One region of the Paenibacillus sp. ClWae2A genome, then DNA from elsewhere that is predicted to be linked to it. Evidence: predicted binding sites of a transcription regulator. Region 1 holds the regulator's gene; the other holds the start of a gene.

Region 1 (7,528 bases):
ACTGTGCAGTTATCAAGCCTTCTGAATTAACACCAGCGGTATCTCGTCTGACATATGATCTGATTCAGGAGATCTTCCCTCAAGAGTATATCGCAGTTATGGAAGGAGAAGTCGAAGCTAGCACAGCATTGTTGAAAGAGAAGTTTGATTATATTTTTTTCACAGGAAGCACGGGTGTTGGTCGCATCGTTATGAAGGCAGCTGCGGAGCATTTGACTCCTGTAACCCTGGAGCTAGGGGGCAAGAGTCCTGCTATTGTGCACAGTGATGCAGATCTGAAGCTGGTGGCCCAGCGTATTGTTCGTGGTAAGTTCCTGAATGCGGGGCAAACATGCGTTGCTCCGGATTACTTGCTTGTGCATGAACAAGTTCATGATGAACTGATCGATATGATTGGCGCAGAGATCAAAGATAAATTTGGGGATGATGTGTTACAGAACGCTGATTTCCCGCATATTGTTAATGCGCGTAACTTTGATCGGTTGTCGAAATTCCTCACAGATGGCAAAACGCTAATAGGTGGACGTTCTGTACGTGAGCAGTTGCTGATTGAGCCGACGGTAATTGGAGATGTGAACTGGGAGTCATCTGTCATGCAAGAAGAGATCTTTGGTCCCATTCTTCCTGTATTTACGTACAGTGACCTGAACCCCATGCTAGATGAGATTGTTCGCCGGCCAAAACCATTGGCGCTATATCTCTTCACACAGGATGAGCAACTGCAGGAACAGGTTCTGAATCAAGTATCCTTCGGTGGGGGATGTATTAATGACACACTTTCTCATATGACTTCACACTATCTCCCGTTTGGTGGTGTAGGAGAGAGCGGCATGGGCTCATATCACGGACAACAGAGCTTTGATGTGTTCTCGCATCACAAGAGTGTTCTGAAACGCAGTGAATAATTAGCAGTTAAAACAATATAAAAATACAAAAGAGGTTGTCTTGTTCATCAGGACAACCTCTTTTGTATTTCATTGCATCTAGTTTTGTTACTCAAGTTAAATATTAATGAATATCTCGGAAAAGGCCAATGACTTTACCCAGAATACTAACGTGTTTCAAACGTAAAGGTTCGAAGGTCGCATTCTCCGGTTGAAGGCGAATATGATCTTTCTCTTTATAGAACGTTTTCACTGTAGCTTCATCGTCTTCAGTCATTGCAACAACGATATCACCGTTATCAGCAGTTTGCTGTTGACGGACAATAACGTAATCCCCATTAACGATTCCAGCTTCCACCATACTATCTCCCACTACCGAAAGCATAAACACTTTTTGTTCGCCTACATAATGTGTAGGAAGGGGGAAGTAGTCTTCAATGTTCTCGGTTGCAGTGATTGGAACCCCGGCTGTAACCTTACCAACGACAGGAATACGTGCAACGCTATGAGCAAATTGATGAGAATGCTCAGATTCTTCCTGGCTCAAAAGCTCAATGGCTCTTGGCTTGGTAGGATCGCGCCGGATCAAACCTTTTTTCTCCAAACGATCCAAATGTCCATGTACTGTTGAGCTGGAAGCCAGTCCAACAGCTTCCCCAATTTCCCGTACGGAAGGAGGATACCCCTTCAACCGGACTTCATTTCGTATAAACTCCAGAATAGCCTGCTGCCTGCTGGATATCTTCGACATACCGTATCAACCCCATTTTAGTAACGTTTGGGAAAATTATAACATAGAACCTCCGTTCGTACAAACATAAGTTCTAAATAAAATAGCATTAAATCAGTGTTTTTTAACTTATAGAACAGAATTTGTCCAAAAGTCAGAGCATAATACTGCAAATGCCTTTGCAAAAGGATTTCAAATAAGATATTTCCCCTTCAAAAAAGAAGCGAACAATTGTTCTGAAAATCTATTGAACAAAACAAGTGTTCGTGTTATATTGATTTCAACAGATAGGAACAAACGTTTGGAGGCGGGTATTTAATGAGATATTCTACTTATCAAAGCATTTATGAACCGATGAATTCGGAACTGGTGAAGTCTAACATAGGGAATTACAAGAAGGTTTTAGAACGTTTCAAGATTTCTTCATGGATGTTAAAGGTAGCCATTACCTCTTTGATTATATTTATTGGATGCAGCACTGTTATAACTGTATTTGCTGGCAATGAGAATGATGTTTTGCCTGGAGGAAAGATAGCTGTTTCACAAGGGGAAACATTATGGAGTATTTCTTTGGAACATAAACCGACGAATATGGATACACGTATTTATATAGAAGCAATTAAGAAAGTGAATCAACTTTATACGACTTCCATCCAAGTGGGTCAAGTACTAGTTCTACCGCAATTTGCAGAATAAAATGCACATCAATGAGTGTTAACGCGTGTCAGCTTGACAAGCTGCCTTTATCATGGCAAAGTTAATATGACTTTGTATTTTTGGAGGGGACAAGCTTGGATATAGATAGTCTGGTAGCACGTATTAACGAATTGGCTCGTAAGCAAAAGTCCACTGGATTGTCGGAGGAAGAACTTGCTGAACGTGCCGAGCTAAGAGAGATTTATTTGAGTAATATTCGCAGTAATTTCAGACAACAATTAGATACCATTGAGATTGTTGATGATGAGAATGACAAAGGCCACCAAGGCAAACTCAAACACTAACGAAACCTAATGATATCATTATGATATTTAGGTTTCTTCCTGTTATTTTGAGTGTGCAATTTATAGGGGGAAATGTTGGTTTACAGTTATGTAAGCCGATACAAAGACACATAAGGGGGATTCTCATGTCGCGTTCGTTCGAGAGAACGGTTAAGAAAAATTCCAAGCAGTTAAATCAGCAACGCAAAAAAAGTGGTCAACCAATCACAGGTACACCAGGTGAAGAAGTCTTTAAGGGACGCAGCCTTTTGTTCCCTATATTTTTGATCGGTCTCGCCTTTTTGTATCTGTTTATGAGCACGTTCCTTGTGCAAGCTCCGATGACAACTTGGGACTGGGTGACGATGCTGCTTTACGTATTTTTGGCAGTCATCTTCATGCTTCGCCGACCATACATCAAGATTAGCAGTAATCGGATTATAACGACGAAGGGTAATCGTGAACGTTCAATCGGGGTTGACGATATTGTCAAATTCAGAATTGAACCAGGTACAGTTGTTATCGAACATAACAGTCGCGGGAAAAGATGGGTGTTTACCAAGTTATTGAACCGTTACGATACAGATGCGATTGCAGAACGTTTGCTGAAGTTTGCAAAAGCACACCAGATCACCGTGGAAACCGTCGAAAAGTAATTATTGCATAAAGGGGTAGATGATCGGAATGGCGTTAAAAGCGATTTTGTTCGACCTAGATGATACTTTATTGTGGGATGAGCGTAGTGTGCGAGAAGCTTTTCATGAGACTTGTCTAATCGCAGCGAAAGAGACTGGGGTTAAACCAGAAGAACTTGAAGAAGCTGTTCGTAATGAGGCACGTGGACTGTATGAATCATATGAAACCTTTCCTTTTACCAAAATGATTGGAATCAATCCGTTTGAAGGCCTTTGGGCAAACTTTACTGGTGGGGATCAACCTGAGTTCCGTCAGTTGGAACAGCTTGCTCCAGTTTACCGTAAAGAATCCTGGCGTCGTGGCTTGTTGAAGTTGGGTATAGATCGGGAAGATCTTGCTGAACAACTTGCTGCGCAGTTTGGAGTAGAACGGAGATCCAGACCTCATGTATACGAAGAAACGATGGATACCTTGCGTCAGTTACAAGGAAAGTACAAACTGTTGCTGTTAACGAACGGTTGTCCAGCTTTGCAACAAGAGAAGTTGGATGGTGTACCTGAATTGACTCCTTTCTTTGATGAGATTATTATCTCGGGTAACTTCGGAAAAGGAAAACCAGATCCGTCGATATTTGAACATGCTTTGAGTAAACTGGGTGTTAAACCCGAAGAGAGCATGATGGTTGGGGACAAGTTAACGACTGATATTCGTGGTGCTTTATCATCTGGCATCCAATCCGTCTGGATTAACCGTGAGCATAAGACCAACAATGAAACGTATGCGCCAGACCATGAAATAACGCATTTATCGGAATTAGATCAGCTTATTGCTAAGTTCTGAGCAGATCAGCCATAACATCTTTCCTCAGTACCCTGAAACATTGGAAACTTCAATGAACGATGATGTCGTTCTTGAAGTTTCCAATGTTTTTTTATTTGATCTTGTTGACTAAATTACCTTGTTAAATGAGATCTCCATTTTTTGCTAAAAGTTATTGAAATTAGGGGGAAGCTGGATTGGAAAATAAATAAAATACTAGTATGACTAGTATTTAGATTGTCCTAAAGCAATTTCTTTTTGACTTACTTCATTGAATGAAGCAGGGAGTTATTGCTTATTATTTTTGGTTTATTGTAAGCGCTTAATATTTTGAAATAGCTTCATTCGATTTGGAAATCACACCACTTAGTAAGTGCTAATTAATGATGTGAAGCACCTTGGATTGTGTGATTCTACATAATACATCAAATTAATATCGCTTACATTTAGCAATTATCTATTTGGTATGGGGGTGAAGTTAAAGGAGTTGTTGTCTTCTACAAGAGGAGAAACGATGGGAATTGTACATGAATTCTCTTACTTATCAAGTCCTGGATCGGAGTGAAAACACATGGAGTCGGAAACCGCTAAAACAACGTTAACCATGACATCTTTACGTAAAGAGAGCAGATTACGAACGGCAGCAACTTTGTTCCGCAAAGACTGGCAGCTGTATTCACTATTAATCCTTCCCATCATTTATCTCCTTATTTTTAAATATGGGCCGATGATTGGTAATGTGATTGCATTCAGACGTTTTGTTCCCGGGGGAAGTATATTTGGAAAAACGTGGGTTGGATTAAGATACTTCAAAATGTTCATAGAGGACCCTACCTTCTGGAGAGTATTCGGTAATACGCTGATGTTAGGCGGACTTGCGTTACTCTTTACATTCCCGGTTCCAATCATTTTTGCCTTGATGCTTAACGAAGTGAAGAGTAAACGATTCAAAAAGTTTGTACAGACCGCGTCTTATCTACCTCACTTTCTCTCCATCGTTATCGTTGCGGGTATGATCCTGCAGCTGACAGCAGTGAATGGTTCCATTAATGGACTGGTGGCTTTCTTCACCGGAGACAATATTCCTTTTATGCAGCGGGCTGAGTGGTTCAGAACAATCTATATCACTTCTGAGGTATGGCAGGGTATGGGTTGGGGAGCAATTCTGTATCTGGCTGCACTGACAACCATTGATGATTCTTTGTATGAAGCTGCGCGTATCGATGGTGCCAATCGATGGAAGCAAACGATTCATGTAACGATACCAGGGATTTTGCCCACGATTGTGACGTTATTGATTTTGAATATGGGTAATTTCCTTGCTGTTGGATTTGAAAAAATCTTACTCTTGTACAATCCGCTGATCTACGAGACATCTGATGTGATCTCCACTTACTTGTATCGGGTCGGACTGGAATCCAGTAACTTCAGTTATGCTACCGCAATTGGCTTGTTCCAATCGCTGATTGGTCTGATTCTGGTGTTCTCCGTAAATGCCATCTCACGCAGACTGACACAAAGAAGCCTATGGTAAAGTAGGAGCATCATGCAGGAATCCAGATCTTACAAGGTGTTTAAAGTATTCAATGTTATCTTTCTGCTGTTCGTGGTATTTATAACGCTCTATCCATTTTTAAATGTCGTGGCACAATCCTTCAGTAGTGAGTCCTATATTAATTCGGGCAAGGTTAGTCTGTTCCCAAGAGGATTCAATGTAGAGACATACAAGACCATCTCACGTGACAGTATGTTCTGGACCAACTATAAAAACACGATTATCTACACTGTAGTAGGTACGTTAATCTCCATGTTCATGACGACCATTTTCGCATATGCCCTATCCAAAAAGAGGTTGATGGGTCGCAAGTTTCTGACGATGTTTGCCGTATTCACGATGTTCTTCAGTGGTGGATTGATTCCAAACTATGTGTTGATTAATTCCCTCGGGTTCAACAACACCATGTGGGCACTTGTTGTTCCTGGCGCAATTAGCATATACAACATGCTGATCATGAAGTCATTATTTGAAAATATGCCTGAAGAACTGGAGGAAGCTGCCTCCATTGACGGTTTGAACACATACGGGATCTTGTTACGCATTATATTGCCGCTTAGTAAAGCAGTTATGGCAACCATGGTGCTGTTCTACGCAGTAGGTCATTGGAATTCCTGGTTCCCAGCCTTTCTGTATTTGGACAAAAAAGAACTGTTCCCGGTCACCATTTATTTGCGAAATATGATTGCAGGAGCGACAAGCGGGGCGTCTGCCGGTGCAACCTCAGCTGATAACCTGACACAGATTGCTGCCAATATTAAGTCAGTAACGATGGTATTAACCATCTTGTCGATACTCACCATCTATCCATTTGTCCAAAGATACTTTGTAACCGGTATCATGTTAGGGTCTGTGAAACGGTAATACGTAGCAGTTCTATGGCAAAGTCAACCTAAACCAAATTCAGGGGGGTAACCTAAATGAATCAAAAGCCACGTAAGTTTGTTGGTAAAATGGTGTTGGCAACAATGATGAGCGTTGTTTTGGCAGCATGTAGTAGCGGTGCTGGAACTGGTGGGGACGTCACAGAAGTTCAAACCAACGCTGCCATGGAGACTTACAATGTAGGTGACACATTCAAGGCAACTGAGCCGTTCAATCTATCGATACTATATAGCGACCATCCGATCTATCCGTATAAAAAAGACTGGTTGTTTTTTGACAAAATTACCGAACTAACGGGTGTCACGCTTGAGCCAACGATTGTACCCATGAGCGATTACGCTCAGAAGAGATCTTTGTTGATTAGCTCCGGTGATGCACCACTGGTTATTCCTAAAACGTACCCTGGTGAAGAGCCTGCATTTGTGTCCTCTGGTGCGATCTTGCCGATCAGCGATTACATTGATTTGATGCCCAACTTCAAGGATAAAGTGGAAAAATGGGGATTGGAAGAAGAACTCGAAGGACTTCGGCAAGAAGATGGAAAGTACTATGTGCTCCCGGGTCTGCATGAAGAAGTATGGCCGGATTATACATTACTGGTAAGAACGGATGTTTTTGAAGAAAATAACATCCCCATCCCGACGACATGGGACCAATTGTATGATGCAGCCAAAAAGCTGAAAGAAATCTACCCGGATTCCATTCCATTTTCGGATGGATTTAAATTCAATAGTACATTGAACATCGCTGCTACTGGCTTTGGTACCAAGGCAGGATGGGGTTTTGGTAATGGATTGACGTATAAGGAAGATCAGGATGAATTCGTATACACGGCTACAACACCAGAATACAAAGAGCTGCTGACGTACTTTAACAAGTTGGTATCCGAAGGATTGCTGGACAAAGAAAGTTTTACACAGGATGATGATCAGGCTGTACAGAAATTTGTATCCGGCAAATCTTTTATGATTAACGGCAATTCCCAAACGGTGGTGCTGCACCGTAATGATATGAACAAAACGCTGGGAGAAGGTAAATA
Region 2 (7,528 bases), on a different contig from region 1:
CTAATGATTACAAACGGATTACAGAGCTGTTCTTGTAATTCATTTTCATTTTATATATCATTAACGTGACCCATTTTTAGAAGATGTCTCAGATTGTTGTCCAGTGGACACGTTCTGTTGCTGTCGAATAATGTGGAATAATGCATTACGGGGTGTTGAAATGGAATCTAAACAATGGTATATGGAATATAAAATACATAAGAACAGACCCGGTTTGTTAGGCGATATCGCCTCTATGCTGGGGATGCTTGAAGTGAATATATTGACCATTAACGGTGTGGAAGGCAAAACTCGTGGTATGCTGCTTGAATCGGATGATGATGAGAAAATCCGTTTGCTTGGTGAAATGCTTGGCAAAGTCAACAGCATCACCGTATCGGCTTTGCGTCAACCTAAATTGGTGGATATTTTGGCCGTGCGTCATGGCAGATACATTGACCGTGACTCGGATGATCGCAAGACATTTCGTTTCACACGAGATGAACTTGGGTTACTTGTGGACTTTTTGGGTGAAGTATTTAAGAGGGAAGGCAATCAGGTCATTGGTTTGCGCGGAATGCCTCGTGTTGGCAAAACGGAATCCATTATTGCGGGCAGCGTATGTGCGATGAAGCGATGGACTTTTGTTTCCTCCACACTTCTTCGTCAGACGATAAGGAGTCAAATGTCCGAAGATGAATTGAACCCAAACAATGTTTTCATCATTGATGGAATTGTAAGTACGATTCGTTCCAGTGAGCGACATTACAATTTGTTGCAGGATATTATGTCAATGCCAAGTACAAAGGTTATCGAACATCCGGATATTTTTGTACAGGAATCTGAATATGATTTTAATGATTTTGATATTATTATTGAATTGCGTAACATTCCCAATGAAGAAATTATTTATGATACGTTTACGGCTAGCTACACCGACGAATTGTAAGGAACCGTACGGAATCATGAAATAGATTAGAAACAACTCAAGAGATAAACATAAGGAGGAGATGGCATGTCTGAACTGGGTCAGCAGTTAAGGGAGGCCCGGCTGCAAAAAGGGATGAGTCTTGACGATGTACAGGAAATGACAAAAATTCGCAAGAGGTATCTGGAGGCCATAGAAGCAGGAGACTATAAAGTGCTGCCGGGCAGCTTCTATGTGCGTGCTTTCATTAAAACCTATGCGGAGACCGTGGGACTGAACCCTGATGAGCTGCTGGAGGGACACAAAAAAGACGTACCGGCAGAAGAGACGGAAGCAACGATGGAACCGGTTATTCAGAAGCGTTCCAGCCGTCCGGTTGAGCGTAGTAATCGGTGGATGTCTGTCGCGCTGATGTGGACATTCCCTGTTTTGATTGTAGTACTGTTGTATGTATACGTGGTGTATAACAATGGTGATGAATCAGATAATCCGGGTCTTGATCAGGTCAAAATTACAGACAGTCAACAACAGCCTGAGGACAAACCGGATCAACCTGCCGACAACGGACAGGCATCTAATCCGCCTGCGACAGATTCAGGTACTGACGGTACTGGTGAGGGCAACGCTGGTGGTAACGGTGGCGGTACAGACACGGAAGGACAGACGGACGGTCAAACTGATGGCCAAACGGACGGACAGACGGATGAAACTGAGAAAGAACCAACTGACAATTCACCGTCTAATGTGAGTGTTGCAGAAGATGGGAAATCAGGAAATATTACGAACTTCAAAGTTAACGGAAGTGCAGGGCAACCTGTAACGGTTACGATCAAAGCCACAGGTCATAGCTGGCTGGAAGTGTATAAGGGCGAGAACTCCAGCGGAGAAAAGTTGGAGTATGGTAACACAGCCGACGGTGACAGCTACACCTTTGAGCTTGATAGTGCAGGCATGTATATTAAGTCCGGTTACGCTGCAGCGACCACGATTGAGGTTGGCGGGCAAGTTGTAACGGATGGCAAGGCGACCAATCGGATCCGTTTGAAGCTTGGTGAAGACAGTAGTAGTGCTACTTCTTCCACAGGTGTTGAAAATGGATCAACGGACGCTTCAGGAGGTACCACTGGTAGCGAATAACCGGGTCAACTGCAGGAGACAATAATCGTGTCTTAACTTGCAGTTAACTTTTGGTGAAGTGAGGTGGATGGCTGTGACAGTCAGCTGGATCGTAACGGGTTTAGGGATCATTGTCAGCCTCCTGGGTTATTACCTGACTCCAAGTGCTTGGGGTTACGGAATATTGGGTTTTGGACTTGCACATGTGCTTTTGGGTGTGCTCGATATGTTCAGACAGCCCAACCGCAGCCGCTATTAGTTGGAAGCTGGACCAGCAAGCATTTTTGGCAGCCACTTCAAGTGGAAGCCAAAAATGCTTTTTTCTTTGTGCAAAACAGCTTGAAATTAGACTTTTGCTTAAGGTATCCTCTATAATGTTACAGAACATACGATTAACTGAAAGGGTGACTGGTTTGAGTTCAGAAAATTCATTTGATATCGTGTCCAAAATGGACTTGCAAGAACTGACAAATGCCGTTACACAAACCGAGAAGGAAATTGGCACTCGTTATGACTTCAAGGGCAGCAAGAGCAGTCTGAAACTGGATAAGGATGCGTTAACGATCGTATCTGATGATGAGACCAAACTCAAGGCTGTTATTGACGTGCTGCAATCCAAAATGGCGAAGCGTGGTCTACCATTGAAAAACATTGATTACGCAAAGGTAGAGCCAGCGTCTTCTGGTACAGTCCGCCAGCGTTTGAATTTTAAACAGGGGATTGATCAGGACATCGCCAAGAAAATCAATATCTTGATTAGGGATTCCAAGCTGAAGGTGAAGAGTCAGATTCAGGGAGACCAACTCCGGGTAACTGGTAAGAGTAAAAATGATTTGCAAGCAGTCATGCAGCTGCTAAATGGTGCTAACCTGCCTCTGGATTTGCAATATACAAATTTCAAGTAATATGGCCTTTTTGTAGCAAAAGTGTTTTTTGACACGGTATTGGGCGTATATTATACTAAGTGTGCATTGCTGGCAGTCAAGCATCAAGTCCAGTCCTCATCGTTTGCTGACTTTGTGAAAAGCAGTACATCTTCTGGAAGTCACCGGAACGTTTAAAGCGGTTTTGCTTTTGAGCGGTTGACTTTATTTTTTGCGTTTCTACATAGTGGGATCATGTTAATATGGATTGACATTGAAACTGTACATTTCATGTTCCGGATGATGATAACGGGATTATGATGATTGTTTGGAGTAATGGAGGATATGAGGGAGGGCGTCTTGTGAATTTACCCAACCGGATTACGCTTGCACGAATTTGCTTAATCCCTTTTTTGATGGTGTTCCTGCTCGTGGATTTTCCATTTTATCCAGAGCCGTTGCAGCTTGGAAGCTTATCGCTTCCGTATAATCAACTGATTGCTGCTGTTATTTTTATCATCGCCGCAAGCACAGATGGAATTGATGGATACCTTGCGCGGAAAAATAACATGGTTACCAATCTGGGAAAACTGCTCGATCCACTCGCAGACAAGCTGCTGGTTACTGCAGTTTTGATCTCGCTTGTGGAGATGGGCAAGCTGGATTCCTGGATTGCAGTTGTTATTATTAGTCGTGAATTCGCAGTTACCGGCTTGCGTCAAATCGCATTGCTGGATGGTTCGGTTGTTGCCGCTAGTGCTTGGGGCAAGCTGAAGACTGTAGTGCAGATTGTGGCGATTGTGCTGTTGCTGTTGAACAATTTCCCGTTTTCATACACGGGTATTCACGTCGATATTATCGCGGTATGGGCAGCAGCGCTTATTACCATCTGGTCGGGTATCGATTACTTTATCAAAAACAAAAACCTGCTTCATTTAACAAAAGCATAATGGTTTGTTCTTAAAATGGGTAATCATGAAGGAAGCATTGGGTCAGGGGCAATAGGAAATTATCCTATTGCCCTTTGATCACTCACCACGTGTACAGGAGGATGCTCAATGAAGGCAGAAATTATTGCAGTTGGCACAGAGCTACTGCTTGGACAAATCGTCAATACCAATGCCAGATACCTATCCCGTGAATTGGCTGCTATGGGGATCGATGTATATTTCCAAACGGTGGTTGGGGATAACCTGAACCGACTTAGTGAAGCTATTCGCATTGCGCAGAGCCGTGCAGACGTTATTTTATTTTCCGGTGGCATCGGACCTACCCAAGATGATCTGACCAAGGATGCACTCGCAGCTGTTCTTAACCGGAAACTGCATACAGATCGAATGGCTATGGACAAAATTGAGAGCTTTTTCAGAGATCGTAATGTGGATATGACAGAAAATAACCGACGTCAGGCGATCGTTATTGATGGCGGAACACCTCTGGCCAATGAAACGGGCCTTGCAGCAGGAAATGCGATTTCTGATAATGATAAACATTATGTTGTGATGCCTGGACCGCCTAAAGAGTTGATTCCAATGTTTGAACAGGAAGTTAAGCCTTGGCTGTTCCAGCATGTACTCACAGAAGAAATGCCAATCTATTCCCGAATGCTCAAATTCGCAGGTATTGGTGAATCTGCTCTGGAAGATCGACTACTGGATCTGATTGACGCGCAGACAGACCCTACGATTGCTCCTTACGCGAGTGAAGGCGAAGTTACGGTACGTGTCTCCACGAAGGCTGCGAGTGAGGGAGAGGCGAAGCTGAAGCTGGATACGATGGAAGTTCAGATTCGGGAACGTTTGACAGAACATCTCTACGCGAACGAGGATGTGCCTATAGAGTATACGATTGTAACCATTATGTCTGACATGGGGCTGACGCTTAGCGCTGCTGAGAGCTGTACAGGAGGGCTTGTCATGCAAAGTCTGACCTCTGTACCCGGAAGTGCCTCAATGCTCAAAGGTGGAATTGTTTGTTACTCCAATGAAATTAAAGAAAAGCTGCTGAATGTGCCTCATGATTATCTGGAAGGTGAAGATGCACCTGGGGCGGTAAGTCCTGAGGTTGCAAAAGTGCTTGCTGAGCAGATCCGCATGATTGGCGATGCTGATTTTGGCTTGGCTGTTACCGGTGTAGCTGGACCGGGATATTCGGAACGCAAGCCACCCGGACTTGTCTTCATCGCTCTTGCTGAACGTGGAAAAGAGACGGAAATTCATGAGCTGCGTATTAATGGTAATCGCGAGACGGTTCGCATTCGTTCAGCCAAAACGATTCTCTATCGCTTATGGCAAAAACTTGTGGCGATAGATTGATTAGTTAATAGCTTCGATTGCATTTACAGTTCCAAGCAAGTATAATTAAGGAAGACGGAAGAACCGTAGAATTAGGCTTTACAGCCTTGTTTACGGTTCTTTTTTCTGTTTAATGGAAAGTTTCCTTGAGGAAGAGGCGCCTCGGCCTTTACAAAAAAAACGAATGTATGTTCGAAAAAAAGCTTGGCAAACGTGTTAAAACAAGGTATCATTATCTTATAAACAGTAAAGGGTGTGAGCTTATTGTCAGACCGTCGTGCCGCGCTTGATATGGCGCTCCGTCAAATAGAGAAGCAATTTGGTAAAGGATCCATCATGAAACTGGGTGAGTCCACTCATATGAATGTGGAAATTATTCCCAGTGGTTCCTTGGCTTTGGATATTGCATTAGGAACAGGCGGCTTGCCTAAAGGCCGTATTGTTGAAATATATGGACCTGAATCCTCAGGTAAAACAACCGTAGCATTGCATGCTATCGCTGAAGTACAAAGAGCGGGTGGACAAGCTGCATTTATCGATGCCGAGCATGCTCTTGACCCACAATACGCAAGCAAACTTGGTGTTAATATTGATGAATTGCTTCTGTCTCAGCCAGATACGGGTGAGCAAGGGCTGGAAATTGCAGAAGCTCTTGTACGCAGTGGTGCAGTAGATATCGTCGTTATTGACTCTGTAGCCGCATTGGTTCCAAAAGCAGAGATTGAAGGCGAAATGGGTGATTCACACGTTGGTTTGCAAGCGCGTTTGATGTCTCAGGCGCTGCGTAAACTGTCTGGTGCAATCAGCAAATCCAAAACAATCGCAATCTTCATTAACCAGCTTCGTGAGAAAGTCGGCGTTATGTTTGGTAACCCGGAAACAACACCTGGTGGTCGTGCTCTGAAGTTTTATTCTACAGTACGTCTGGATGTGCGTCGTATTGAGAGTATCAAATCAGGCAATGACATGATTGGTAACCGTACTCGTATTAAAGTTGTGAAAAACAAAGTGGCACCTCCGTTTAAACAAGCGGAAGTGGATATCATGTATGGCGAGGGTATTTCGAGAGAGGGCAGTATCATTGACATTGGTACAGAGCTGGACATCGTTAATAAAAGTGGTGCATGGTACTCCTACGAAGGCGAACGTTTAGGACAAGGTCGTGAGAACGCAAAGCAGTTCATGAAAGAGCATAAAGATATTGCTGACATCATTGAACAAAAAATTCGTGTAGCCAGTAACTTGGTTACTGCAGTTCCTGCGCCAACTAGTGAAGAGCAACAAAAAGAAGCAGCAGAAGAACAAGAACTGTTTGAAATCAACGAGTAATCTCTCAAAACCTCCCTTGTAGGGAGGACCCTGAGGGTGTTCCCCACTGGACTCCTTAAACTTATCTGATTGAGCTTGGATCAATCTGGATAATGGATTGTAGTGGGAGTACTCGTTCTGTCCAACAGCCCCTGTCCCAATGGACAGGGGCTGTTGGCACGCTAACTGTGGAGTAAAGGCCGGGCAGAGTTCCCGGTCTTTTGTATTATTAGTGTTCTCTGTCTTATGTGAAGATGTGTTTGGCTTAGTCAGAATGAAAATGTTATGAAAGGGGAGACCTGAATGGATCAACATGACGAGGATTTATATGAAGAAGCAGAAGAGGACGGCCTATCCCAATTTCCGGACAACGAAGAACTTATTATTACACGTGTAGAACGAACGAAGAGCAGGCAAGCTCGTTATCGAATCACTTTTGGAATCCACTCCATTACGGTTCTTGAAGATGTGATGATTAAATACAGGATGACTCAAGGCAATACGTTTATGAAGAAGGATCTGGAAGAAATCATTGTAGCTGACGAGCGACAGCGGACGTATGCACAGTCTCTGCGCTTTTTGGAGCATAAGCCACGTACGCGCCATGAATTAAGTCAGAAACTTCGTCAGAAGGAGTTTGCTGCACCATTAATTGAAGAGACGCTGGATCGACTTGAGCAGGAGAAATTAGTGGATGACGATCTATTTGCGAAGGAATGGACAAGACAGCGTATGGAGGGCAAGCGGAAGGGAAAACTGTGGATAAGGCAAGAGTTGCGTCAAAAGGGCATTGCCAATGATCTCATTGTTGAGGCACTAGAAGGTATTAGTACAGATGCGGAATTTGAGACTGCCTTGAGTGCCGGACGCAAAAAATGGAATCAGGTCAAAGGGGACGTCAAAGAGAAGAAAAATAAAACGCTTCCCTTCTTAATTAGACGTGGTTTTTCAATGGATATGGTGCGCCGGGTCGTGAATTGTTTAATTGAAGAAGATGAGGCTGGGGACCCTGAAGATGAGGAAGCGTTGTTATGGGATTA

The links. Region 1 encodes LexA, which represses DNA repair genes until DNA is damaged. Its sites were predicted from a motif close to CGAACATATGTTCG; they were not measured.
Region 2: a site for LexA is predicted at 5,362-5,375, ahead of recA (recombinase RecA). Genes of this name have one in related genera too.

What each region holds. Positions count from the first base shown of each region.
Region 1 is NZ_JAULSQ010000001.1:1,085,063-1,092,590, reverse strand. It holds gene QVE09_RS04540 (aldehyde dehydrogenase) at 1-905, shown strand, start outside; gene lexA (transcriptional repressor LexA) at 1,009-1,635, opposite strand; gene QVE09_RS04530 (LysM peptidoglycan-binding domain-containing protein) at 1,933-2,310, shown strand; gene QVE09_RS04525 (DUF896 domain-containing protein) at 2,406-2,615, shown strand; gene QVE09_RS04520 (hypothetical protein) at 2,741-3,250, shown strand; gene QVE09_RS04515 (HAD family hydrolase) at 3,279-4,070, shown strand; gene QVE09_RS04510 (ABC transporter permease) at 4,654-5,583, shown strand; gene QVE09_RS04505 (carbohydrate ABC transporter permease) at 5,596-6,468, shown strand; gene QVE09_RS04500 (ABC transporter substrate-binding protein) at 6,525-7,528, shown strand, end outside.
Region 2 is NZ_JAULSQ010000002.1:252,671-260,198, reverse strand. It holds gene QVE09_RS07225 (DUF3388 domain-containing protein) at 161-928, shown strand; gene QVE09_RS07220 (helix-turn-helix domain-containing protein) at 995-2,044, shown strand; gene QVE09_RS07215 (hypothetical protein) at 2,118-2,282, shown strand; gene QVE09_RS07210 (YajQ family cyclic di-GMP-binding protein) at 2,437-2,928, shown strand; gene pgsA (CDP-diacylglycerol--glycerol-3-phosphate 3-phosphatidyltransferase) at 3,249-3,836, shown strand; gene QVE09_RS07200 (competence/damage-inducible protein A) at 3,945-5,201, shown strand; gene recA (recombinase RecA) at 5,445-6,509, shown strand; gene QVE09_RS07190 (regulatory protein RecX) at 6,792-7,528, shown strand, end outside.